Regions from separate parts of the Rhizobium sp. BK008 genome, predicted to be linked through region 1. Evidence: predicted binding sites of a transcription regulator. Region 1 holds the regulator's gene; each other region holds the start of a gene.
The links. Region 1 encodes PhoB, which activates phosphate uptake and scavenging genes when phosphate is short. Its sites were predicted from a motif close to TGTCATNNANCTGTCAT; they were not measured.

Region 1 (7,823 bases):
TATTTCTCCTGGCCGCCGGCGGCGATCGTCGCCAGCGTCCGGCCGTGAAAGGCGCCCTCGAAGGTGATGATATGGAAGCGCTCGGGATGACCCTTGGAATACTGATAACGGCGCGCCGTCTTGATCGCGCATTCGAGCGCCTCGGCGCCCGAATTGGTGAAGAACACCTTGTCGGCAAAGGTGGCGTCGGTCAGCCGTTTGGCCAGGCGCTCCTGGCCGGGGATCTCATAGATGTTGGAGAGATGCCAGACCTTGTCGGCCTGCTCCTTCAGCGCGCCGACCACATGCGGATTGCTGTGGCCGACCGAAGTGACGGCGACGCCGGCGCCGAAATCGAGATATCGCTCGCCGCTTTCGGTGATCAGCCACACGCCCTCGCCTCGCTCGAACCGCAACGGGGCACGAGAATAGGTGTCATAAAGCGGCGCGGCTTCAGCCATAGCGCGATCTCCCATCGATGTTATCAAGCTCCGGACTCCGGCTAAGAAAACCAGGCCCGAAAAATCAAAAATGCCGCCTTGCGGCGGCGACTGGCACTATTTCCTTTTCGCGCTGCAATGTCAACAAAACTGCGCCCTTAGCGCATGCAGCAAGCTTGTACAGCAGCATTATCCGTCCTCAACAGGCATTATTGCAGAAATGCCACGCCGGGGCAGCAAGTTGGGGAAAACTTGAAATTCGATTCATCCGGATTCATGCGACTCTTGTCACGGAGTCAGCCTCACACTAGGTTAAAGTTCAATTACTAGACTGCATGCGGCGGAACTAGTCACCAAAATTGATCAAGCGTTTCTTGTTTCGGAGCCTTCCGGGACAACGGTGAGGGATTCTGCCATCACCAACGCAAAAGGTGGAGACAGGGCATGAACTGGACAGACGAGCGGGTCGAGAAACTCAAGAAGCTCTGGGCCGAAGGACTGAGCGCCAGCCAGATCGCGGCACAACTTGGTGGCGTCAGCAGAAACGCGGTCATCGGCAAGGTGCATCGGCTGAGCCTCCCCGGCCGTGCCAAGGCCGGCGGTACCGCCAATGCCGCCCGAACGCCGAAACGCAATACTTCTGCGCCGCGCGCGCCGAACTACGCCTCACGGGTCGCCACTCGCACCGTTACCCGCCAGCAGGGCGCGACGATGCTGAAGGAAGAGATCGAGATCGAAACGATCGAGGAAATGGAATACGTGCCGAGAGGCAACGTGGTCGTTCCGATTTCCCGACGCCTCGGCCTGACGGAACTGACCGAACGCACTTGCAAGTGGCCGGTCGGCGATCCGCTGAAGGACGACTTCCACTTCTGCGGCTGCGAATCCCCCGACAATTCGCCCTATTGCAGCTATCACCAGAAGCTTGCCTACCAGCCGGTCAACGAACGCCGCCGGGCAGCAGCGCGGGCCAGCTGAGCGGGTAACATCGCCGCACATGAGAAACGGGCCGACTGGCCCGTTTTTTTGTGGTTATTGGTTCGCGCGGATGGCTGCCCCTCATCCGCCTGCCGGCACCTTCTCCCCGCTTGCGGGGCGAAGGGGATATGCCGCGACCTCTCCGTTCCCCGCTAACCTGTCGCAGGGCACGTCCCCTCGCCCCGTTTTACGGGGAGAGGGTTAGGGTGAGGGGCAGACGCTAGCTCGAGCGACGTTGTCAGCAATCAGAATGGAGGCCCTCAGGCTTCCATCGAATAACCGGCGCCGCGGACGGTGCGGATGACGTCCTGCATGTTGGAGAAATTCAGCGCCTTGCGCAGGCGGCCGACATGGACGTCGACGGTGCGTTCGTCGACATAGATATCGTGGCCCCAGACACCGTCGAGAAGCTGCGAGCGAGAGAAGACCCGGCCCGGCGACGACATCAGGAATTCCAGCAGGCGGAATTCGGTGGGGCCGAGGCGGACTTCGCGGGTCTTGCGATGGACCCGGTGGGTTTCGCGGTCGAGTTCGATATCGCCGCATTTCAGCACCGTCGACAGCACCTCGGGACGGGCGCGGCGCAGCATCGCCTTGACGCGGGCGACGAGTTCGGGGGTCGAGAAGGGCTTGACGACATAATCGTCGGCACCCGTCGAAAGCCCGCGGACGCGTTCGCTCTCTTCGCCGCGCGCCGTCAGCATGATGATCGGCAGGCGCTCGGTTTCCGGCCGCATGCGCAGGCGCCGGCAGAGTTCGATGCCGGAGACGCCAGGCAGCATCCAATCGAGGATGAGCAGATCGGGCGTGCGCTCCTGAAGCCGCATTTCGGCTTCGTCGCCACGAAGGATGGTATCGACCTCGAAGCCTTCCGCTTCGAGATTGTAGCGAAGAAGCACGCTCAGGGCTTCCTCGTCTTCAACAACTGCAACTCTCGGGATCATGCGTGTCGGTCTCCTCGCGCATGATCCCTGAACCGGGGATGGTTCAAGCAATGCATCCTGCGCAAATTCAGAATTGGCTGCGACCTCTTTGCGCGCCCCGGATGGGCGCGCACGCAAGCTTCTAGCCCGGCCGTCCGGCCCGGGCGGTTATTCGGTTACCGCGCCGACGGTGTTGGCGCTGTCGTCTTTCGGACGATCGCCTTCCGGCTGCGCACCTGTCGCCATGTAGAAGATCGTCTCGGCGATGTTGGTGGCGTGGTCGCCGATGCGCTCGATGTTCTTGGCGCAGAAGAGAAGATGCGTGCAGCTGGTGATGTTGCGCGGATCTTCCATCATGTAGGTCAGGAGTTCGCGAAACAGCGAGGTGTACATCGCGTCGATCTCGTTGTCGCGTTCGCGGATCGCGTTCGCCTTGTCGGCGGAGCGATTGGTGTAGACGTCGAGCACTTCCTTGAGCTGGACGAGCGCCAGCTCGGAGAGATGCTCGAGACCGCGGGCGAGCTTGCGGGGAACGCCGGTGCTTTGGACGGCGATGACGCGCTTGGCGGTGTTCTTGCCGAGGTCGCCGACGCGTTCGAGATCGGCGGCGATGCGGATCGAACCCATGATTTCGCGCAGGTCCGCGGCCATCGGCTGGCGGCGGGCGATGGTGACGATCGCCTTGTCGCCGATTTCGCGTTCGGCGTGATCGAGGATCACATCGTCGGAGATGACCTTCTGCGCCAGCGCGGTATCGCCGTTGACCAGCGCCCGCACGGCTTCGGCGACCATCTGCTCGGCCAGGCCGCCCATTTCGGAAATCCGCCTGGACAGGAACTTCAGATCATCATCATAGGCAGAATAAATATGTGTCGATGCCATGGGGCTTTATCCTCGAATAACGGAAAGGCTTGGTGACGGCAGGATCAGCCGAAGCGACCCATGATGTAATCCTGGGTGCGCGGATCGTCCGGATTGGTGAACATCTTGTCGGTGTCGTTCTCCTCGACGAGATTGCCGAGGTGGAACATGGCGGTGCGCTGCGAGACGCGCGCGGCCTGCTGCATGGAGTGGGTGACGATGACGATCGTGTAGTTCTCGCGCAGTTCGTGGATCAGTTCCTCGACCTTGGCGGTGGCGATCGGGTCGAGCGCCGAGCAGGGCTCGTCCATCAGGATGACCTCAGGGCTGACGGCGACGGCACGCGCAATGCAGAGGCGCTGCTGCTGACCGCCGGACAGGCCGGTGCCGGATTCATGCACGCGGTCCTTGACCTCGTTCCAGAGGCCGGCGCGCTGCAGGCTGGTCTCGACGATCTGATCGAGATCGGCCTTCGACTTGGCCAGGCCATGGATGCGCGGGCCGTAGGAGACGTTTTCGTAGATCGTCTTCGGGAACGGGTTCGGCTTCTGGAAGACCATGCCGACGCGGGCGCGAAGTTCGACGACGTCGATATCCGGATCATAGATATCGTCGGTGTCGAGCGTGATCTTGCCGGTGACGCGGCAGCCGTCGATCGTGTCGTTCATGCGGTTGAGGCTCCGCAGGAAGGTCGACTTGCCGCAGCCGGACGGGCCGATCAGGGCGGTTACGGTGTTTTCGCGGATGTTCAGGTTCACATCGAAAAGCGCGCGCTTTTCGCCGTAGTAAACCGAGACATCCTTTCCGATCATCTTATACGGGACGTTGCTCATCTTGTGATCCAGCGCCTTTTCAACTGCAGCTTCCGTCAACATGTTCATGATGTTTAACTCCGTTTACCAGCGGCGCTCGAAGCGACGACGCAAGAGGATGGCGCCCATGTTCATGACGATCAGGAACAGGAGCAGAACGATGATGGCACCCGAAGTACGCTCGACGAAGGCACGTTCGGCCTCGTTGGCCCACATATAGACCTGTACGGGCAGAGCCGTCGAGGGATCGAGCGGCGTCGTCGGCGCGTTGGCGACGAAGGCGACCATGCCGATCAGGAGCAGCGGCGCGGTTTCGCCGAGCGCATGCGCCAGGCCGATGATCGTGCCGGTGAGGATGCCGGGCATGGCGAGCGGCAGAACGTGGTGGAACACCATCTGCATCTTGGAAGCGCCGAGGCCGAGGGCTGCGGCGCGGATCGACGGCGGCACGGCGCGAAGAGCGGCACGCGTGGCGATGATGATCGTCGGCAGGGTCATCAGCGTCAGCACCAGGCCGCCGACCAGCGACGCCGAGCGCGGCAGGCCGATGAAGTTGATGAAGACGGACAGACCGAGCAGACCGTAGACGATCGAGGGAACCGCGGCGAGGTTGTTGATGTTGACCTCGATCAGGTCCGTCAGCTTGTTCTTCGGTGCAAACTCCTCGAGATAGATCGAGGCGGCGACGCCGATCGGCAGCGACAGCACCAGCACGATCAGCATCAGATAGAGCGAGCCGATGAGGGCGACGCCAAGGCCTGCGGCCTCCGGACGGCTGGAGTTGCCGTTGACGAAGAGGCCGGTGTTGAACTGCTTGTGAAGAGCGCCGCTCGCCTTCAGCTCGTTCATCCAGCCAACCTGCTTGTCGTTGACCTTGCGGTTCTTCTCATCGACCGAAAGATCGATCTGGCCCTTGTTGGCGCTGTCGACATTGGCGTCGGCAAGCACCGTGACATTGACCGTCTTGCCGATGATCGACGGGTCTGACATGACCATGTCGCGCAGCTGGATCGGGGCGCTCTTCGACAGCATGGCCGAGGCATCGCGCACATCAGGGCGACTTGCGGCATTGATGTTCAACTGCTTGACGATCGCGTCGCGCAGGAGAACCGGATAGTTGGCGGCGATCAGCACCGAAGGGTCGGTCGCACGCTTGTTGTTCGGGTCGATCGTCTTCTCGGCGAATTCGATCGGCAAGGTGATCGCCGTCTGCTGGAAGGCGGTGTAGCCCTTGCCGATCACCGTCCACAGCAGGATGAAGAGGAAGACGAGACCGAAGGTGATGGCGGCAATGCCATAGGCCTGGAACCGGCGCTCGGCGGCATAGCGGCGCTTGATGCCGATATCGCGGCGCGGTGGCGCCTTGGAAACGGTGACGCCGGCGGGAGAAACAATATCCGTCATTCGTACTGCTCCCGGTATTTGCGCACGATGTAGAGCGCATAGATGTTGAGGCAAAGCGTGATGCAGAACAGCGTGATGCCAAGGGCAAAGGCAACCAGGGTCTGCGGCGAAGTGAACTCGAGGTCGCCGGTCAGCTGGTTGACGATCTTGACGGTCACCGTCGTCATCGGCTCGAAGGGGTTGATCTGGATGCGGGCGGCAACACCGGCGGCCAGCACGACGATCATGGTTTCGCCGATGGCGCGCGAGGCGGTCATCAGCAATGCGCCGACGATGCCGGGAAGGGCTGCCGGCAAGACGACTTTCTTGATGGTTTCGGAGCGGGTGGCGCCAAGACCGAGCGAACCGTCACGCAGGGCCCGCGGCACGGCGGTGATGATGTCGTCTGACAGCGAGGAGACGTAGGGGATCAGCATGATGCCCATGACGATGCCGGCCGTCAGAACGCTCTGCGCCTGGATGAAATTCGAATAGCTGCCGGACAGAAGACCGCTGATCTGGGCGGAGAAATCGCGCAGGAACGGGCCGACGGTGACGAGCGCGAAGAAGCCGTAGACGATCGTCGGAATGCCGGCGAGCACTTCGAGAAGCGGCTTGGCGACCCCGCGCACCTTCGGCGAGGCGTATTCGGCCATGTAGATGGCGGCAAAGAGGCCGACCGGCACGGCGACCAGCATGGCGACCAGGCCGATGTAAACCGTGCCGAGCAGCAGCGGGATCAGGCCGAACTGACCGAAGGACGAGCTGCCGGCGCCGGCAAAGCGCGGATCCCAGACGGTGCCGAAGAAAAAGTCGGCGGCGGGTACCACGGCAAAGAAGCGGGCGGCTTCCGACAGCATCGAAAGCACGATGCCAATCGTCGTCAGGATGGCGATCGAGGAGGCGAGCAGCAGGCCCCAGAGCATGACGCGCTCGACCCGGTTGCGGGCGCGGAAGCGCGGGGCGATGGAACGCAGCGCATAGAAGGCGCCAGCTACAGCCAGAATGAAGACGACGGCGGTCATGGCGAGGCGGCTCGTCATGCTCTTGGCGTTCAGCGTCTTGGCGGCATCGACCATGTAGGGCTGCGGCTGGCCGGCAAGCGGCACGCCCTTTTCGAGGAGCTTGGCCTGCAGGGCGGCCGGATCGTTGGCGACTGCCGCAGCTTCATCCGAAGTCAGCATCGTCAGGCCGCGGGCGACCGTCGCCACCATCGAATAACCAAGATCCTGCTCGACCGAGGCCTGAGCCTTGACGTCAGCAGGGAAGGCGCTGCGAACCGAGGACTGGATGATGCCGGGGCTGACGGAGAGCCAGACGCAGAGGACGATGAGGGCGGGAAGAACAGCCCAGATCGCGGCATAGGCGCCGTAATAGGCCGGCCGTGAATGCAATGCGGAGGACCTGCCTCCGGCAAGCGCCGTGGCCCGGCTTCGCGCGACCAGATAGGCGGCGGCACCGATCACCACAAGGCACAAAAGTATGATGGATGTGCTCATTCGTTACGTCCCCAAGCCCGTGGCCCCAAAGCCCGGCAGCTTCACAGCCTGCCTTCAGCTTCCAATCATGCGGAATGAATTTAACCCGCAGCACCGAAAACGCCGGCGCGAGGGATAAGGCAATGCCGGCGCGGGCCTGAAGGCACCGCGCCGGCAAAGTGATTACATGGACTTGCCGGCTTCGACGTCCTTGCGGATCGCTTCGCGCTCGGCATCCGGAGCGGCAACCAGGCCGTATTCGACGAGCGGGCCGTCAGGGCCGATCATCTGGTCGGATACGAAGAAGTTGACGTATTCCTTCAGGCCCGGAACGGCGCCGAGATGTGCCTTCTTGACGTAGAAGAACAGCGGGCGGGAAACCGGGTAGGTGCCGTTAGCGATCGTTTCCGTCGAGGGAACGATGCCGTTTACGCTGGCAACCTTGAGCTTGTCGGCGTTGTTTTCATAGAAGGAAAGGCCGAATACGCCGACGCCGGTCTTGTTGGCGGCGATGCGTGCCAGGGTTTCCGGATAGTCACCGTCGATGTCGACAGCAACGCCGTCCTTGCGGACTGCGACGCAGGCCTTGCCCTGGGCAGCCTTATCGGAGATTTCCTTGGCGATGACGTCGATTGCGCCAGAGGCCTTGCAGCCGGCGGCGAGAACGTTCTGTTCGAAGACTTCGCGCGTGCCGTGCTTTTCGCCCGGGATATAGGCAGCGATATCAACAGCGGGAAGCTTCGGGTTGACTTCCGACCACTTCTTATAGGGGTTGGCGACGAGCTTGCCGTCCACGACGACCTGGGCTGCGAGGGCCTTGTAGATGTCGGCAGGAACGTAGGCAACGTCAGGGTTGGAAGCGTCGGTTGCGAAGACGATGCCGTCGTAGCCGATCTTGACTTCCTGGATATCCGTCACGCCGGCAGCCTTGCAGGCTTCGGCTTCGTTCTTGTTGATCGGACGCGAGGC
Region 2 (7,823 bases), on a different contig from region 1:
GGTGGCCGCGACGATGAACCTCGACGCGCTGCAGGAACAGCGCATGGATTTCGTCAAGGCCGTGCAGGAAGCCGTCGGCGCCGATCTCCAGTCGAACGGCCTCGAGCTCGAATCCGTGTCGCTGACCCGCCTCGACCAGACCGATATCAAGCATTTCAACGCCAACAACTTCTTCGATGCGCAAGGTCTCGCCGCATTGACCCGCATCACCGAGGGACGCAAGAAGGAGCGAAACGAGATCGTTCGCGATACCGAAGTCGCCATCGCCCAGAAGGATCTCGAGGCCCGCCAGCAATCGCTGACCATCGAGCGGACGAAGCGGGAAGCCGAGCTCAGCCAGGAACGCGACATCGCCAACAAATCCGCGGCGACACGCGCCGAAACCGCGCAGCAGGAACAGGCCGCCAAACGCGCCGAAGAGGAAGCCCGCATCGCCTCCGAACAGGCGATCGCTGAACGCGAGGCATCCGCCAAGCAGGCCCGCGAAAGCGCCAACATCGATTCCGCCCGCGCCGTCCAGCAGCGCGACACCGAAGCCAAGCGCGATCTGCAGATCGTCGCGCAGGAGAGCGCCATCGCCGTTGCCAACAAGAGCCGCGAAGAATCCGAAGCGAAGGCGGCTGCGGAAGCGGCTCGCGCGCTGGCGATCGCGGCAGAGGAAAAGGTCGGCACCGCCAAGGCGATCGAGATCGCCGAACGCGAAAGGCAGATTGCCGTCATCGACGCGCGCAAGAAGGCCGAGACGGAAGCAACCGCCGTCACCGTCGGCGCCGAGGCCGAAAAACAGGCGGCAAGCGACCAGGCCGAGGCCATCAAGACGCTCGCGACCGCCGAGGCGGATGCGGCGATCATCAAGGCCAAGGGTATTCTCGAAACCGGCAAGGCCGCCGCCGAGAGCGAGGCATTGCTTAACGACGCGCGCAACAAGTTGAGCGCTGCCATCATCGAGTTCGAGATCACCCGCGAGCGTATCCGCATCATTCCCGAGGCGCTCGCCGAGGCGGTCAAGCCGATCGAGAAGATCTCCGATATCAGGATCTTCGATACCGGCGGCATGCTCGGCCGCGGAAACGGCGCGACCGGAGGAAACGGCATCGGCCTCGGCGAAGGACTGGCAGGCCAGATCCTCTCCTATCAGGCCAACAAACCGATCCTCGACAAATTGTTGAAGGAGGCCGGCTTCGAGGGCGACGACGCCATCTCGTCCCTCCTTGGAAATCTCGATGGCGCAAAACCGGCAAGACCGGCAATGCCTGCCGCAGCCCCGGTAAAGCCGGCAACACCGGCTGCAGCCCCGGCAAAGCCGATCGTCCCCCCGGCACCAAAGGAGAAATGATCGCCGCGCTGACGGGTCTGGACTAGATCAGGCCGGTTCGGCCTAAAATCTGAATCCTGTTCTAAATTAAATAGTTAGCGCACGATGCCGAAAGCCGTTCACACTTTTCGGCATCGTGCTCTATCTCACCCAACCCGCTGCCAGCGCGCCCGCCCAGTCGGCACGGCCTCTTTCGGCGGCCAATGCCGACATCGCCTTATGGTCATAGGCGACGGCTCGGAACTGCCATGTCCATCCGGCCGCCGTCTTTTCCAGAATGGCATAGCTGGCCAGCGGATGACCGGCCTCCACCTTGTGGTAATAGGGCAGTTCGTCGTCATAGGCCGGGCAGCCGACGCTGCCGGGATTGACGATGAGGCGGCCGTCGGAAAGCATGATAGCTCGGGGAATGTGACTGTGGCCGCAGAGGATCAGCGGCAGGTCGACGCCCTCCGTCAGCGCCTCGATCGCTTCGATCGGCTTCAGAAAGACGAAGCCCTCCGGGGAAACCGATTCCAGCCAGTAGAGATTGTCGTCCTTCGGCGTCGCATGGCAGAGATAGACCTCGCCGCGATAGACGGTATCGAACGGCAGGCTACGCACCCAATCGAGATGCGACGACGACAATTGCCGATAGGCGGCGGCATCCGAGGCATGCATGGAAGCCGGATCCTGTTCGATGAGGTAGCGGTCGTGATTGCCGCGAACCGAGGTCAGGCTAAGCGACATCAGCAGGTCTGCCGTCTTGCCCGCCTCGAGCGGTCCGCTGAAGAAATCGCCGAGATTGACGATCTCATCGATGCCCTGCGCACGAATATCCGCAAGCACCGCCTCCAACGCCAGATGGTTGCCGTGGATATCCGCAATTGCCGCAAACCGCATTTTTAGAGCCTTTCCTGGTCAGATTGAAGTATTCTGCCGGAGCAGGTTTTCGTCAGGGCAGAGGCGATTGGCGAAGGGCATACCTCTTGGTACGTCCGAGCCGATCGCCTTTGATCCTGGCGGAAAGATGCCCAGCCCTTCGGGTTGGCTGAAACGGGCCGGCTGATCGACCGGCCGGCTTGGCCGTAGAGCTGGGCTACGACGCGCGCCGGCCGGTCGACCATCCAACTCCGTTTGAGCCAACAGAATGCTTCAATCTGACCAGGAAAGGCTCTAACTCCCTCGATAGGTGGAATAGGCATAGGGCGAAATCAGCAGCGGCACATGGTAGTGCGCCGTGACATCGGCGATACCGAAGCGGATCGGCACGATGTCGAGGAAGGCAGGATGCGGCAGCGGCGTGCCGCTCGCCCTCAGATAGTCGCCAGCATGGAAGACCAGTTCATAAATGCCGGCCCGGAAGCCTTCGCCAACCAGGATGGGGCCACCGTCGACCCGGCCGTCGGCATTGGTCTCGACCGTCTTCAGATGTCTGCGGATCTCGCCGTCGAGCTGGAAAAGATCGATCCTCAGACCCTCGGCGGGCTTGCCGAGGGCGGTGTCGAGAACATGCGTGGTCAGTCCGGTCATGGGGCTGGCTCTTTGATGATGTAAGGGGTTTCGAAGAAGAATTCTTCCAGATTATTGCCCGGCCCATCGCGGTCGACAACCAGGAAATCTGAGGCTTGGCCGAGCACCATCAGCGGATGATGCCAGACGTTGCGGCGGTAGTTCACGCCCTGATCGCCACGCGCCAGAAACACCTGCGGCCTGTGCGGACGGCCGTTCTCGTCCTCGGAAACGATGACGAGAAAGGAACGGCCAGAGACCGGCGAGAAACTCTGGCTGCCGAATGGGTGCCGCTCCATCATGGTGATTTCATAGGGGAAGGCACGCGGCTGGCCACGAAAGAGGTTGATGATGACGCGTGCGCCTTCGCCCGTCGCTTCAGCGGCGGCCAGCGCGTGAAAACGCTCCGTCGTGCCGCCATTGATGAGCCGCATCGAGGCCGGATCGGCTTCGATCACCTCGCCGAAGGGTGCGAAGGCGGATTTGGTGAGCGGGCGGATCTCGAGAAATTCGGACATGGCTTCACTCGCCTTGGGCATGCCAGTAACGGACAGCGTCGATCGCGGAAAGAAGTTCCGGCAGCGTGCGATACGTCGCCTCCCAGATTTCGGAGGGATTGAGATCGAAGACGTCCTCGAGAATGCGATTGCCCGTGCCACAGATTTTCGTCCATGGCAGGTCGGGATGCTCGGTCGCAAATTCCGGATGTGTGACGAGCAGGCGGGACGCCGCAGCACCGATGGTGAAGTGGCAGAAGGCAACCGCCTTGAAGGTGAGCTTGTCCCCGGCGAACGCCGCCTCATCCATTCCGCCGACGAAAGACAGCGCTTCGGATGCTGCCTCATACATCTCGTTGAGATAATCGATAGCGCGCCGCTCTTTCATTCAGCCTCCGGCAGCATCGATGTCAGCCGTAGCAGCGCGATCCGCTCGACCTGCGCCGTCGCGGTCGCAAATTCCTCGTCCCGATCGTTGCCGATGCGAGTTTCGAAAGCCGACAGGATGTCGTCTTTGCCGAGCCCCTTGACGGCGATGATGAAGGGAAAGCCGAATTTTTCGACATAGGCCGAATTGAGTTCGGTGAAGCGGCCGTGTTCGGCCGGGCTCAGCCGGTCGAGACCGGCGCCGGCCTGCTCCTTCCGGCTGTCTTCGGTGAGTTCGCCTGCTATGGCGAGGCGCCCGGCAAGATCGGGATGAGCCAGCAGCACGCCGAGACGCTCCTCTCGGCTTGCCGCCCGGAAGACGGCCACAAGGGCCGCATGCACGCCTGATGCCGTCAGCGGCGCCGGCAGGTGGCCGGCGTCATAGGCGCGCTCGGCAATAGAAGGCGAATGTTCGAAGACGCCGCCGAAGCGGGAGACAAAATCCTCGCGCGACATCATCAGAGCGCATCCGGCTGATGATGCTTGTGCCAGTGCTCGGCGATCTCAATGCGGCGCGGAATCCAGACCTTGTCGTGCTTCAGCACATATTCGATGAACCGCTTCAGTGCCGCCGCCCGGCCCGGGCGCCCGACGAGACGGCAATGCAGGCCGACCGACATCATCTTCGGGCTGCCCGCCTTGCCTTCCTCATAAAGCGTATCGAAGGCATCCTTCAGATAGGTGAAGAACTGATCGCCGGCGTTGAAGCCCTGCGGCGTCGCAAACCGCATGTCGTTGGTTTCGAGCGTATAGGGGATGATCAAGAAGGGTTTCCCGTCGACGCCCTTCACCCAATAAGGCAGGTCGTCGGCATAGGAATCGGAGGAATAGAGAAAACCGCCCTCCTCCTGCACCAGCCGAAGCGTATTGTCGGAAGGCTTGCCCTGATACATGCCGTAAGGCCGCTCACCGGTGAGTTCGGTGTGCAGCCGCACGGCTTCGAGGATATGCTTGCGCTCCAGATCTTCAGGAAAATCCTTGTATTCCAGCCAGCGGTAGCCGTGGCTGGCAATTTCCCAACCGGCCTCCTTCATCGCGGCGACGGCCTCGGGGTTGCGGGCCATTGCCAGCGTCACGCCGTAGACGGTCGCCTGCACCTTGAGATCGGTGAACATCCGCCAAAGCCGCCAGAAGCCGGCGCGCGAACCATACTCGTAGATCGATTCCATGTTGAGGTTGCGCTGCCCAGGCCAGGCGGCTGCGCCGACGATTTCCGACAGCAGGTTTTCGGAAGCCGGATCGCCGTCAAGGATCGAACTCTCGCCGCCCTCCTCGTAGTTGATGACGAACTGCACGGCGACGCGTGCCTCGTCCGGCCATTTCGGATCGGGCGTCAGACGCCCATAACCGACAAGATTGCGCGGATAGGTCTCGGATACCATCAAATCACCTTCTGAAAAGACGGGGAACGGTAGCATCCGCAGCCGGAATGTCGAGACGGAAACTGCGCAACGGGATTTTCCCATTACGGAACAAATCTTTAGCCTGGATATTCAGGCGATCTTGCGCGCGCTGACCTTGCCCATCGGATGCAGCGAATGAACGCGGAAAGGGCCGCCGGTGCCCTCCTCGATCATCAGCGCCACGTTGGAAACCGTGACCGGCTCGCATAACACAGGCTCGAAGATCGTCTGCAGCGCCGGCTCGATGCGCGGCATGTCGATCGCGTTGACAGGGCCTGTCACCGGCATATGAAAGCGGAACTCCTCCATCACGTAAGGGCTACCCCAGCGATGCAGATTGGCAAATTGCGTCGCCGACAGCCCGTCCGGATCGCTGCGTTCGATCTCGGCCTCGCTCAGCGGCGCGCGGAAACGATCGAATTCCTGCACGATCGCCGAGGCGAGATACTGGATCTGCTCGCAGGGAATACTCGGCAGCAGGCTGTAGAAATTGCCGAGCCGGGCGACTTCGATACGCGGAATCTGGAAGGGAACGAAGGTCCCGGAAAAACGCATCAGATCGCGCAAGAGTTGCGCTTCCGACATCTCGTGAGACAAGTGAAATGGCGTCTTCAAAACGCCGTGAAAACCATAGCGCCGCGGCACGGCGGTATGGAAGGCGATCTCGTGAATGCCGAGACCACGAACGGCCGGAGGCTCCACCATATCGCCCGAAAACACGTTGCGGCCAAGCCAATTGGCGGCCACGAGCGATAGAGGGTCGCTCGCCGGGGGCGTGAAGCAAATGGCATAGCGCATGCAATTTCCTCCATCAAGGAAGTGAGCGCCGCTGACTTCAGGCGCTGTCGATGCGCAAGCAGATAGGTGATTTGCATGACAGAATAACGAAACGCAGCGGCGCCTAATTCACGTTTAACGTGAAGCCGCCGCGATGTGGCTTGAAATTGCGAAGCTTTCCGGCAACAAAAATCCGCAATCTGTATCGCCTGCGATTGCTATCGCCGCCTCCGCCAGCCGGTGCGCCAGGCCGAAGCTGACCTTGAAGCCACCGGTCAGCGCGATCAGGCGTGGGTGATCGGGGTGGCGACCGATCATCGGATCCCGGTCGATCGCCTTCGGGCGAAGCCCCGCCCAGCGCTCGACGACCGGGGCGTCGCGAAGGCTTGGCACGATCACCCGCGCCGTCTCGATCAGCATGTCGAGCTGGGCGTCGGTCGACATGGGATCGTCAAAGCGGTTCTCACTGGTGCTGCCGATCGCCACGTGCCCGCCTTCATGTGCGACGACATAGAGCCCGTCGAGAAAGATCGTCGGCAGCGACGGGTCGATATCGGCTTTCAACAGAGCCGCCTGCCCTTTGACCGGCTGGCCGAGCGGCTGCTTCAGCCCGGGCGTCAGCTCCTGCAACAGCGGAAAGGACTGATAGCCGGCGGCAAGGATGCAGCGGCTGAAAGCCAAGCTTTCGCCGCCTATTTCGGCGGTGCCGCGATCGGGATCAAGGCCTGCAACCCTGGCATGTTCGATGATCCGCACGTGTTTTGCCCGCCGCAGGAAGGCGGTAAGCGCCGCGATCAGCAACCGCGGCGCAACGCGCGCGGCGAGCGTGTCGTGCACGAAGCCGCTCTTGCCGGCGGACGGCTCGATCCAGCCATCGACCGGCGGACTGTCGAGCACATGCCAGTGGAAGCGGCGCTCGCCCGCCCGCCAATGGCGCTCGGCGTCTTCGAAATGGCCGCACGCTATGCGGTTGAGATGCGGCTTCGGCAACGGGATCAGCCGCCCGGACCTGGTATAACCGGCGGAAAGCCCGGTCATTGCTTCGAGCGCTGCGATTTCGGCTTCGAGTAGGACCAGCGCATCGAACTGGAACTGCTTCTTTTCAGACCACCGATCCGGCATATGCGGCATCAGCGCGCCGAGCAGGCCGCCGCTTGCGCCTTCGCCCAATCTGCCGGCGTCAGCAATAAGGGTACGGATGCCCCGGCGCTCGGCGTGGACGGCCGCCCAGAGACCCATGATGCCGCCGCCGACGATCAGCAATTCCGAGGATGATTGACCTGAGACCTGCTGAGGATTATCGGCTTTTTCCATGACAGACGTGAACCCCGATCAGATTGGCGCAGGCGCGCCGCAGCCGCTCGAATGGCGCGACGGCGATATGCCCTATTCCACCGCCTTTGGCGATCATTTTTATTGCCAGACGGATGGCCGGCTGGAATGCGGCCACGTCTTCCTCGCCGGCAACGGCCTGCCTGAGCGCTGGAACGGGCGGCAGGAATTCATGATCGGCGAGCTCGGCTTCGGCACCGGCCTGAACTTCGCCGAGACCTGGCGGCAGTGGAAGCTCCACCGAGCCGGCGGCCAGCACCTGCATTTCATCTCCTTCGAGCTCCATCCGATGCGTGGCGAAGAGATCGGCCGGGCGCTGTCGCATTGGCCGGAGATCGATAGCGAGCGCGAGGCGCTGACGGCGGCCTGGCCGCAGACGCCTGCTGGAACCGTCTCGCTCGATCTCGATCCTCAGACGCGACTCAGCGTCGTCTGCGGCCGCGCGCTCGACGGTGTCGCCGCGGCAAAGCCCGGCTTCGACGCCTGGTATCTCGACGGCTTCGCCCCGTCACGCAACGGCGACATGTGGTCGGAGGAACTGATGCGGCTCGTCTGCGAGAAAAGTGCCGCCGGCGGCACGTT
Region 3 (7,823 bases), on a different contig from region 1:
AAACTGGCCCATTATGCCGATGGGACCTCCGGAGGCGGCCACTGAACCGCCTCCAACCAAAAGTGATATCGGGGGCGGTTGACAAGAAAGCGGTCATGATCCACCTGAAAGGCGCTGTTTCTAAAGCGCGTCGCAATCTTTCAGATTTGCTTCTCGCGCTTTAGGTCTTTATTTTGCGCATGTCGTGATCGCAAAACCGCTGCATACTTTTGCGCGACATGCTTTAGGGGTGCAAGAACTCTTCATGTTGTCAGCCGCCGATTTTGATCCGAAACCGCGCCGCGCTTCCGTTGCCGTCGATGTCGGCGGCGTCATCGTCGGCGGCGGGGCGCCGGTCGTCGTGCAATCCATGACGAATACCGATACGGCCGATATCGACTCGACCGTCGCGCAGGTCGCCGCCCTGTTCCGGGCTGGCTCGGAGCTTGTGCGTATCACCGTCGACCGTGACGAGAGTGCGGCCGCCGTGCCGAAGATCCGCGAGCGGCTGCTGCGGCTCGGCATGGACGTGCCATTGATCGGCGACTTCCACTATATCGGCCACAAGCTGCTCGCCGATCATCCCGATTGTGCCGCGGCGCTGGCGAAATACCGCATCAACCCCGGCAATGTCGGCTTCAAGGACAAGAAGGACAAGCAGTTCGCCGAGATCATCGAGATGGCGATCCGCCATGACAAGCCGGTGCGTATCGGCGTCAACTGGGGTTCGCTCGACCAGGATCTGCTGACGGCGCTGATGGACCAGAATGCCGCGGCCGGTTCGCCGCTTTCGGCCCGGCAGGTGACGCGCGAGGCGATCGTGCAGTCGGCGCTGCTTTCGGCAGCCCTTGCCGAGGAGATCGGCCTGCCGCGCAACCGCATCATCCTGTCGGCCAAGGTCAGCCAGGTGCAGGATCTGATCGCCGTCAATTCGATGCTCGCCGAACGCTCCAATCACGCGCTGCATCTCGGTCTGACCGAAGCCGGCATGGGCACCAAGGGCATCGTCGCCTCGTCGGCGGCTATGGGCTTCGTGTTGCAGCATGGCATCGGCGATACGATCCGCGTGTCGCTGACGCCCGAGCCGAATGGCGACCGCACCCGCGAAGTCCAGGTGGCGCAGGAGATCCTGCAGGTCATGGGCTTCCGCCAGTTCATACCGGTCGTTGCCGCCTGTCCGGGCTGCGGACGCACGACCTCGACGGTGTTCCAGGAGCTTGCCCAGAACATCCAGAACGACATTCGCAAGAACATGCCGGTCTGGCGCGAAAAGTATCCCGGAGTCGAGGCGCTGAACGTCGCCGTCATGGGCTGCATCGTCAACGGGCCGGGTGAAAGCAAACATGCCGATATCGGCATTTCGCTTCCCGGCACCGGCGAGACGCCGGCCGCCCCTGTTTTCATCGATGGCCGTAAGGCGCTGACGCTGCGCGGCCCCAATATCGCCGCCGACTTCGAGGCGCTTGTCGTCGATTATATCGAGAAGCGTTTCGGCCGGCGGACGGCGGCGGAATGAACGCCTTCGAGTTCGAATGAGCCGGTATTGGTCTGATATCGTCAGCAAGCTTCGGCCCTATGTCGCCGGAGAGCAGCCGCGTATCGCCGGCTTGGTCAAGCTCAACACTAACGAGAATCCCTACGGGCCGTCTCCGAAGGCACTCGAGGCAATCCGGCAAGCGACGGACGATCGTCTGCGGCTCTATCCCGATCCCGCGGCGACGGAATTGCGCGAGACGATCGCCGCCCGTTTCGGCCTGATGGCGGAAGAAGTATTCGTTGGCAACGGCTCCGACGAGGTCCTCGCCCTCGCGTTTCAGGCGCTGTTGAAACACGAACGGCCGCTTCTCTATCCCGATGTGACCTATAGCTTCTACCCGACATATAGCCTGCTATACGATGTCGAAGCGATCGAAGTGCCTGTCGATCACGGGTTCCAGATCCGACTGGCGGATTACGACAGGCCGTGCGGCGCGATCATCATCCCCAATCCGAATGCACCGACCGGGATCGGCCTGCCGCGTGCCGACATAGAGGCGCTTGTCGCCGCTCACCCGGATGCGGTCGTCGTGATCGACGAGGCCTATGTCGATTTCGGCGGCGAAAGCGCCGTCCCGCTCATTTCAAAATATCCCAATCTGCTTGTCATTCAGACCCTGTCGAAATCCCGCTCGTTCGCAGGCCTGCGCGTCGGCTTCGCGCTGGGGCAGCGGGAACTGATCGAGGCGCTGGTGCGCGTCAAGGACAGTTTCAATTCCTATCCGCTCGATCGCCTGGCGCAGGTCGCCGCGACGGCGGCGATCAAGGACGAGGCGTGGTTCGAGACATGCCGGAGGAAGCTTATCGCCAGCCGGGAAAACCTCGTCTCCGAACTCCAAGCGCTGGATTTCGAGGTCTTGCCGTCCCAGGCGAATTTCGTTTTCGCAAGGCACCAAAGTCAGTCGGGTGCAGCGCTTCTCACCGCCCTTCGCGAGCGGAACATTCTCGTCCGGCTTTTTGCCAAGCCGCGTATTTCGGACTTCCTGCGGATCAGCATCGGCACGGACGAGGAATGTGCCCGCCTGGTTTCGGCTCTCACGGAAATATTGGCAGCCTGACCTGGAAAGGGATAGAGCGGTTCAGCTTTTAACGGAAGCGCAGAACCACTCTATTCCTTTGTTTTACGTAATTCCCGGTAAAAACGCTTCGCGCTTTGCCTGGGAAAACCGCTTCGCACTTTTCCTGGAATTGCTCTAGCTCTTCCGGTCGGCGATGAAATGCGCCGCAGCGGTAAGGGTCGAGGCACGGGCGCCGTAAGGGGTAAGCAGCGCCTCGGCATCGCGGACATGCTGGTGGAGCTGGCGCTCGGCCCATTCCATACCGCGCAGGGCGACGAGCGTTCCCTTGCCCCGGGCTGCGTCCTTGCCGGTCGCCTTGCCCATGGTCTCGGTGTCCGAAGTCAGGTCAAGAATGTCGTCGGCCAGCTGGAAGGCAAGGCCGATCTTTTCGCCGAAGGCGCGCAGGCGGCGGCGGTCTTCCGGCGCACTTGCCGAGATGATGGCGCCGGCTTCGCAGGCGAAGCGGATCAACGCGCCCGTTTTCATCGCCTGCAGGCGGATGATGCCGGCCTCGTCAGGGGCTTGTTTTTCCGCTGCCAGATCGAGGGCCTGGCCGCCGGTCATGCCGCCAAGACCGGCGGCGCGGGCAAGGGCCAGCACCAGCGATGCCTTGCTGGTATCGGGAAGCGCCGTTTCCGGCGCGGCGACGATATCGAAGGCGTAGGTCAGCAGGCTGTCGCCGGCGAGGATCGCGGTCGCTTCATCGAATTTAATGTGTACCGTTGGTTTGCCGCGGCGCAGGTCGTCATCGTCCATGGCCGGCAGGTCGTCATGGACGAGGGAATAGCAGTGGACGCATTCGAGTGCCGCGCCGACGCGAAGTGCTGCCTCAGCGTTGCCGCCGAGAAGGGCAGCGCTTTCGACGACCAGGAATGGGCGCAGCCGCTTGCCGCCGTTCAGCACGGCATAATGCATGGCATCGCGCAGCCTTTCGGGCCTGGCGATTTCATCGGAAAGGATGCTTGGTGAAAGCAATGCGTCGAGCAGCGCCTCGATCTCGTGGGCGTTGTTCTTCAGCCTCGTTTCGAAAGTGTCCCGGTTCGCGTCCATGGGCGCTGTTTGGCATGAGCGCCCCTGGGCTTGCAACGGAATTGTCGATGACAGCGGCAAGATTCACCACGCACTCTGGCATAAGCTCTGTACAGGCGCTATGAGAACGAGAGGAGCGAAATCGGACTGGGGAACATTGGATATAGCGCCGGAGAGAGAGGACAGCGTCGACATGCCGGTTCGTCGGCAATGGTTCGGAGATCGGCGGTTCGGAGATCGGCGCGTGTTGAAACGCATTGTTCTTGCCGTCCTGGTCTTTCTGATCCTTCCCTACGCGTTGATCTTTTTCTATCTGCTGCCCTTCATTCACCCCATCTCGACGCTGATGCTGCGCGATCTCCTGCTGCTGCGCGGTTACGACAGACAATGGGTGTCGCTGGATCACATCGCCCCGGTCGTGGTGCAGTCGGTGATGATGTCGGAGGATGGGCAATATTGCTTTCACGGCGGCGTCGACTGGGCTGAAATGCGCATGCTGGTCGAGGATACGCTGAAAGGCCAGGCGACGCGCGGCGGCAGCACCATCCCGATGCAGACGGCGAAAAACCTCTTCCTCTGGAACAGCCGCTCCTTCGTGCGCAAGGCGCTGGAGCTTCCACTCGCGGTCGCCACGGATTTCGTCCTGTCGAAACGGCGGCTGATGGAAATCTATCTCAATATCGCCGAATGGGGTCCCGGCATCTACGGCATCGAGGCGGCCGCCCAGCATCATTTCAAGGTGCCGGCCTCGAAGCTGACGCGGCGCCAGGCATCGCTGCTAGCCGTCTCGCTGCCGAACCCGATCGACCGCAATGCCGGCAAGCCCGGACGCGGCCTTCGCCGGCTTGCCGGCGTGATTGAGAGGCGTGCGCAAGGTTCGGGCGATTACATCAAGTGCATCTATGATTGACATCAGAGATTGACATCAGAACTTGTCGTCAGAACAGGATGATTTTAGTCCAGGGGCGGCCTAAAATCTGAATCCTGTTCTAAATTATATTGTGAGAGCGTGATGTCATGAGAAAACCGCGCACACTTTTCGGCATCATGCTCTAGAGGCGGTAAGCGTCATCTGACATTCTTGGTTCTGCCATATGGACGGATGCAGTCCAACCAGAGCCCCGATTCGCCCATGACCATCACGACATTTTCGCCCGAGCTTCTCTCTTATTCGAAGACGCACAATCCGAACCCGCCCGCCCATCTCGGCAGCCGCTATCGCAAAATCGGCGGCTTTCTCCCGGAAGCCGGCAACACCATCGTCTGCCATATCGAGAAGGGTTCGCAGACGCAGATGGCGCTGATCGAGGCGCGCGAGACATATCTGGCCATGCCCGAGGCTCCGCAGTTCCTCTTCACGCCGATATCAAGTCTTCACATGACACTTTTCGAAGGCGTCATCGAAACCCGGCGCCGGCAGGATTGCTGGCCGGGCGATCTGCCGCTCGATACGCCCATCGAAGACATGACCGAGTTGATGGCGGCCAGGCTCGAAGGTTTCTCGATGGCTGACCCCTTCAGGGTCGCGATCGTCGAAGCTCGCCCGTCGGGCCTGCTCGTCGACGGGGCGACGGAGACGGACCGCAAGGTCATGCGCGCCTGGCGCAACGCGCTGGCCGATCTTCTCGGCTATCGCCAGCCGAACCACGAGGATTATAAGTTCCACATGACCTTCGCCTATGCGGTCGAACGGCTTGAGGACGAAGCCTTGCCGCGCTGGCAGGCGATGCTCGATGACGTGGCCGAGGATATCCGCCGCAAGGCTCCCGTTTTCGAGCTTACCCCGCCGGCATTCTGCGTGTTCGAGGATATGAACCATTTCCACGAATTGCTGATCTTTGATTTCGAAGCCTGAACGGAGGAGGCCCATGGACAAACCGACGCTCTATATCGCCAACAAGAACTATTCCTCCTGGTCGTTTCGGCCCTGGATGGCGCTGACGGGCGTCGGCATCGATTTCGAGGAAGTGCTGATCCCCTTCGATTATCCTGGTGGCAATCCCCATATCAAGGCGGTTTCGCCGACCGGGCGAGTGCCGCTTCTCAAGCACGGCGCGTTGAAGATCTGGGAATCGCTGGCGATCATCGAATACGCCGCCGAGCTTTATCCGGAGGCCGGCCTTCTGCCTGGGGATCGGGCCGAGCGGGCGCTTGCCCGTTCGGTTTCGATGGAAATGCTCTCGAGCTTTCGGGCGCTGCGCAACGCCTGCCCGATGAATATCCGCCGGCCGAAGGCCAAGATCGCATTGCCGGATGGTGTCGACGCCGATATCAGCCGCATCGAGACAATCTGGCGCGACCTGTTGCAGCAATCCGGCGGACCGTTTCTCTTTGGTGCGTTCAGCGGGGCGGATGCGATGTTTGCGCCCGTCGTCAACCGCTTCGACATTTATGATCTCGTCAGCCGAAACGATACGCTGGTCTATATGGAGACCATGAAGGCGCATCCGGCCTGGCGAAAATGGGAAGAGGCGGCCCGCGCGGAGCCTTGGATCGTGCCGGAAGACGAAGTCTGAGCCCGGAATCATCGGCTTCGCAAAAAATACGCATGGGGACTGGTCAAGGCCACCCCTTGCATGTATAAGCGCGCCAAATTCCGAAATCGCGACATGTCCGTTTCGGCCGCCAGTCTGGCCGTGGGAATGTTTTGCCCGCAAGTGGAGTAAGAGAAATGGCTGTACCGAAGAGAAAAACAAGCCCGTCCAAGCGCGGTATGCGCCGTTCGGCAGATGCACTGAAGGCTCCGACCTATGTCGAAGACAAGAACTCCGGCGAACTGCGCCGCCCGCACCATATCGACCTGAAGACCGGTATGTATCGCGGCCGCCAGGTTCTGACGCCGAAGGAAAGCGCATAATTTCCTGGTCCGGCTTGTCCGATCGAAAGTTTCAAGGCCGGCGTCACGCCGGCCTTTTCTATTTCGACGGTATAATATTTGCAATGACTTGCGGTCTGGCAGCGGTTTGCGGCAGTATTCTTCTTGCGCTGAGGAGACTGCCGATGATAGCCGCAATGCCGCTGATGATTATCCCGTTTATTCTTTACAATCTGGCGATGCTGGGCCTGATGGGCGATGGCGGCATTCCGGCCCTGCAGCATGATGTCATCGTGCTGTCGATGATCTCGGGCGCGATCTGGAGCATGGCGCTCGGCGATCTGTTCATCGTCATCGCCCTTGTCGTGCTGTTCTTCGAAATCCTCAAGGCGACCAGAACCGGCCCCGGCAATCTCGTCAACCATATGTTGTCGATGCTGGTGTTCATCGCCTTCCTGGTCGAGTTTCTGCTCGTCCGGGATGCTGCGACGCAGGTATTCTTCATTTTGATGACGATCGCCCTGATCGATGTGATCGGCGGTTTTGCCGTCTCGATCCGGAGCGCCGGGCGTGATGTCTCGATCGGATTATAGGTTGTCGAGTTTGTTCTGAAGGGCGCGGAGCTGTTCCTTCAGCTCATCGATATCCTTGGCCTCGGCCTTGCGGCTTTCCTTGGCAGGCGGCGTCATGAAGGGCGAGAACATCTGCATCGCCTGCTGAAACAGCTCGGTGTTGCGGCGAACCTGATCTTCGACCATCTGCATCGGCAATTGCAGGTTCTTGCCGAGCGGCGTCTCGCCGAAGGCGCGGTTCACCTGCTCGCGCATCTGCGACTGCTGTTCGGTGAAGGCGCGCATCGAATGTTCGAGAAAGCTCGGCACCACCATCTGCATCTGGTCGCCGTAATAGGTGATGAGCTGGCGCAGGAAGGAGATCGGGAGCAACGTGTTGCCGGTCTTCGATTCCTGTTCGAAAATGATCTGGGTCAGCACCGAATGGGTGATGTCATCTCCGCTTTTTGCATCCTGTACGGTGAAGTCTTCGCCTTTCTTCACCATCTCCGCCAAGTCTTCCAGCGTCACATAGGTGCTGGTGCCGGTGTTGTATAGGCGGCGATTGGCGTATTTCTTGATAACGATCTGACCCTCATGCTTCGCCATATCAGTCTCCTGAACCCCCGTCTGATTTATGGATCTTCCTCCACTTGAGACTGTAAACGCAAAAGAAGGCCGGTGACAATCTCTTTGTGCGATGCGGCAAACCTTTAACAGAGCAGATGAATCGGGCTTGGGAGCGCTTCGGCTGAAAAATGGCGGCAGCCGGTCTTCGCGTTTGACTTGTGCTCCAAGCTTTGCCAGTTTCTCCTTATGTAAGTGAGACGAAAACGAGGAGCGTCCCCATGAGCA

Region 2: a site for PhoB is predicted at 6,006-6,022, ahead of FHT69_RS01470 (DUF1045 domain-containing protein). Genes of this name have one in related genera too.
Region 3: a site for PhoB is predicted at 4,669-4,685, ahead of FHT69_RS21225 (DUF1868 domain-containing protein). Genes of this name have one in related genera too.

What each region holds. Positions count from the first base shown of each region.
Region 1 is NZ_JACIFK010000007.1:301,893-309,715, reverse strand. It holds gene FHT69_RS25650 (aspartate aminotransferase family protein) at 1-440, opposite strand, end outside; gene FHT69_RS25645 (GcrA family cell cycle regulator) at 864-1,397, shown strand; gene phoB (phosphate regulon transcriptional regulator PhoB) at 1,658-2,341, opposite strand; gene phoU (phosphate signaling complex protein PhoU) at 2,489-3,202, opposite strand; gene pstB (phosphate ABC transporter ATP-binding protein PstB) at 3,247-4,062, opposite strand; gene pstA (phosphate ABC transporter permease PstA) at 4,078-5,397, opposite strand; gene pstC (phosphate ABC transporter permease subunit PstC) at 5,394-6,875, opposite strand; gene FHT69_RS25615 (substrate-binding domain-containing protein) at 7,038-7,823, opposite strand, start outside.
Region 2 is NZ_JACIFK010000001.1:321,654-329,476, reverse strand. It holds gene FHT69_RS01505 (flotillin family protein) at 1-1,336, shown strand, start outside; gene FHT69_RS01500 (metallophosphoesterase family protein) at 1,457-2,197, opposite strand; gene uraH (hydroxyisourate hydrolase) at 2,471-2,827, opposite strand; gene FHT69_RS01490 (ureidoglycolate lyase) at 2,824-3,324, opposite strand; gene FHT69_RS01485 (DUF86 domain-containing protein) at 3,329-3,691, opposite strand; gene uraD (2-oxo-4-hydroxy-4-carboxy-5-ureidoimidazoline decarboxylase) at 3,688-4,188, opposite strand; gene puuE (allantoinase PuuE) at 4,188-5,111, opposite strand; gene FHT69_RS01470 (DUF1045 domain-containing protein) at 5,223-5,930, opposite strand; gene FHT69_RS01465 (FAD-binding oxidoreductase) at 6,045-7,223, opposite strand; gene mnmD (tRNA (5-methylaminomethyl-2-thiouridine)(34)-methyltransferase MnmD) at 7,222-7,823, shown strand, end outside.
Region 3 is NZ_JACIFK010000005.1:184,415-192,237, forward strand. It holds gene FHT69_RS21200 (MFS transporter) at 1-45, shown strand, start outside; gene ispG (flavodoxin-dependent (E)-4-hydroxy-3-methylbut-2-enyl-diphosphate synthase) at 245-1,495, shown strand; gene hisC (histidinol-phosphate transaminase) at 1,512-2,573, shown strand; gene FHT69_RS21215 (polyprenyl synthetase family protein) at 2,709-3,623, opposite strand; gene mtgA (monofunctional biosynthetic peptidoglycan transglycosylase) at 3,760-4,512, shown strand; gene FHT69_RS21225 (DUF1868 domain-containing protein) at 4,735-5,457, shown strand; gene FHT69_RS21230 (glutathione S-transferase family protein) at 5,471-6,118, shown strand; gene rpmF (50S ribosomal protein L32) at 6,274-6,459, shown strand; gene FHT69_RS21240 (hypothetical protein) at 6,603-7,010, shown strand; gene phaR (polyhydroxyalkanoate synthesis repressor PhaR) at 7,005-7,577, opposite strand; gene FHT69_RS21250 (acetyl-CoA C-acetyltransferase) at 7,817-7,823, shown strand, end outside.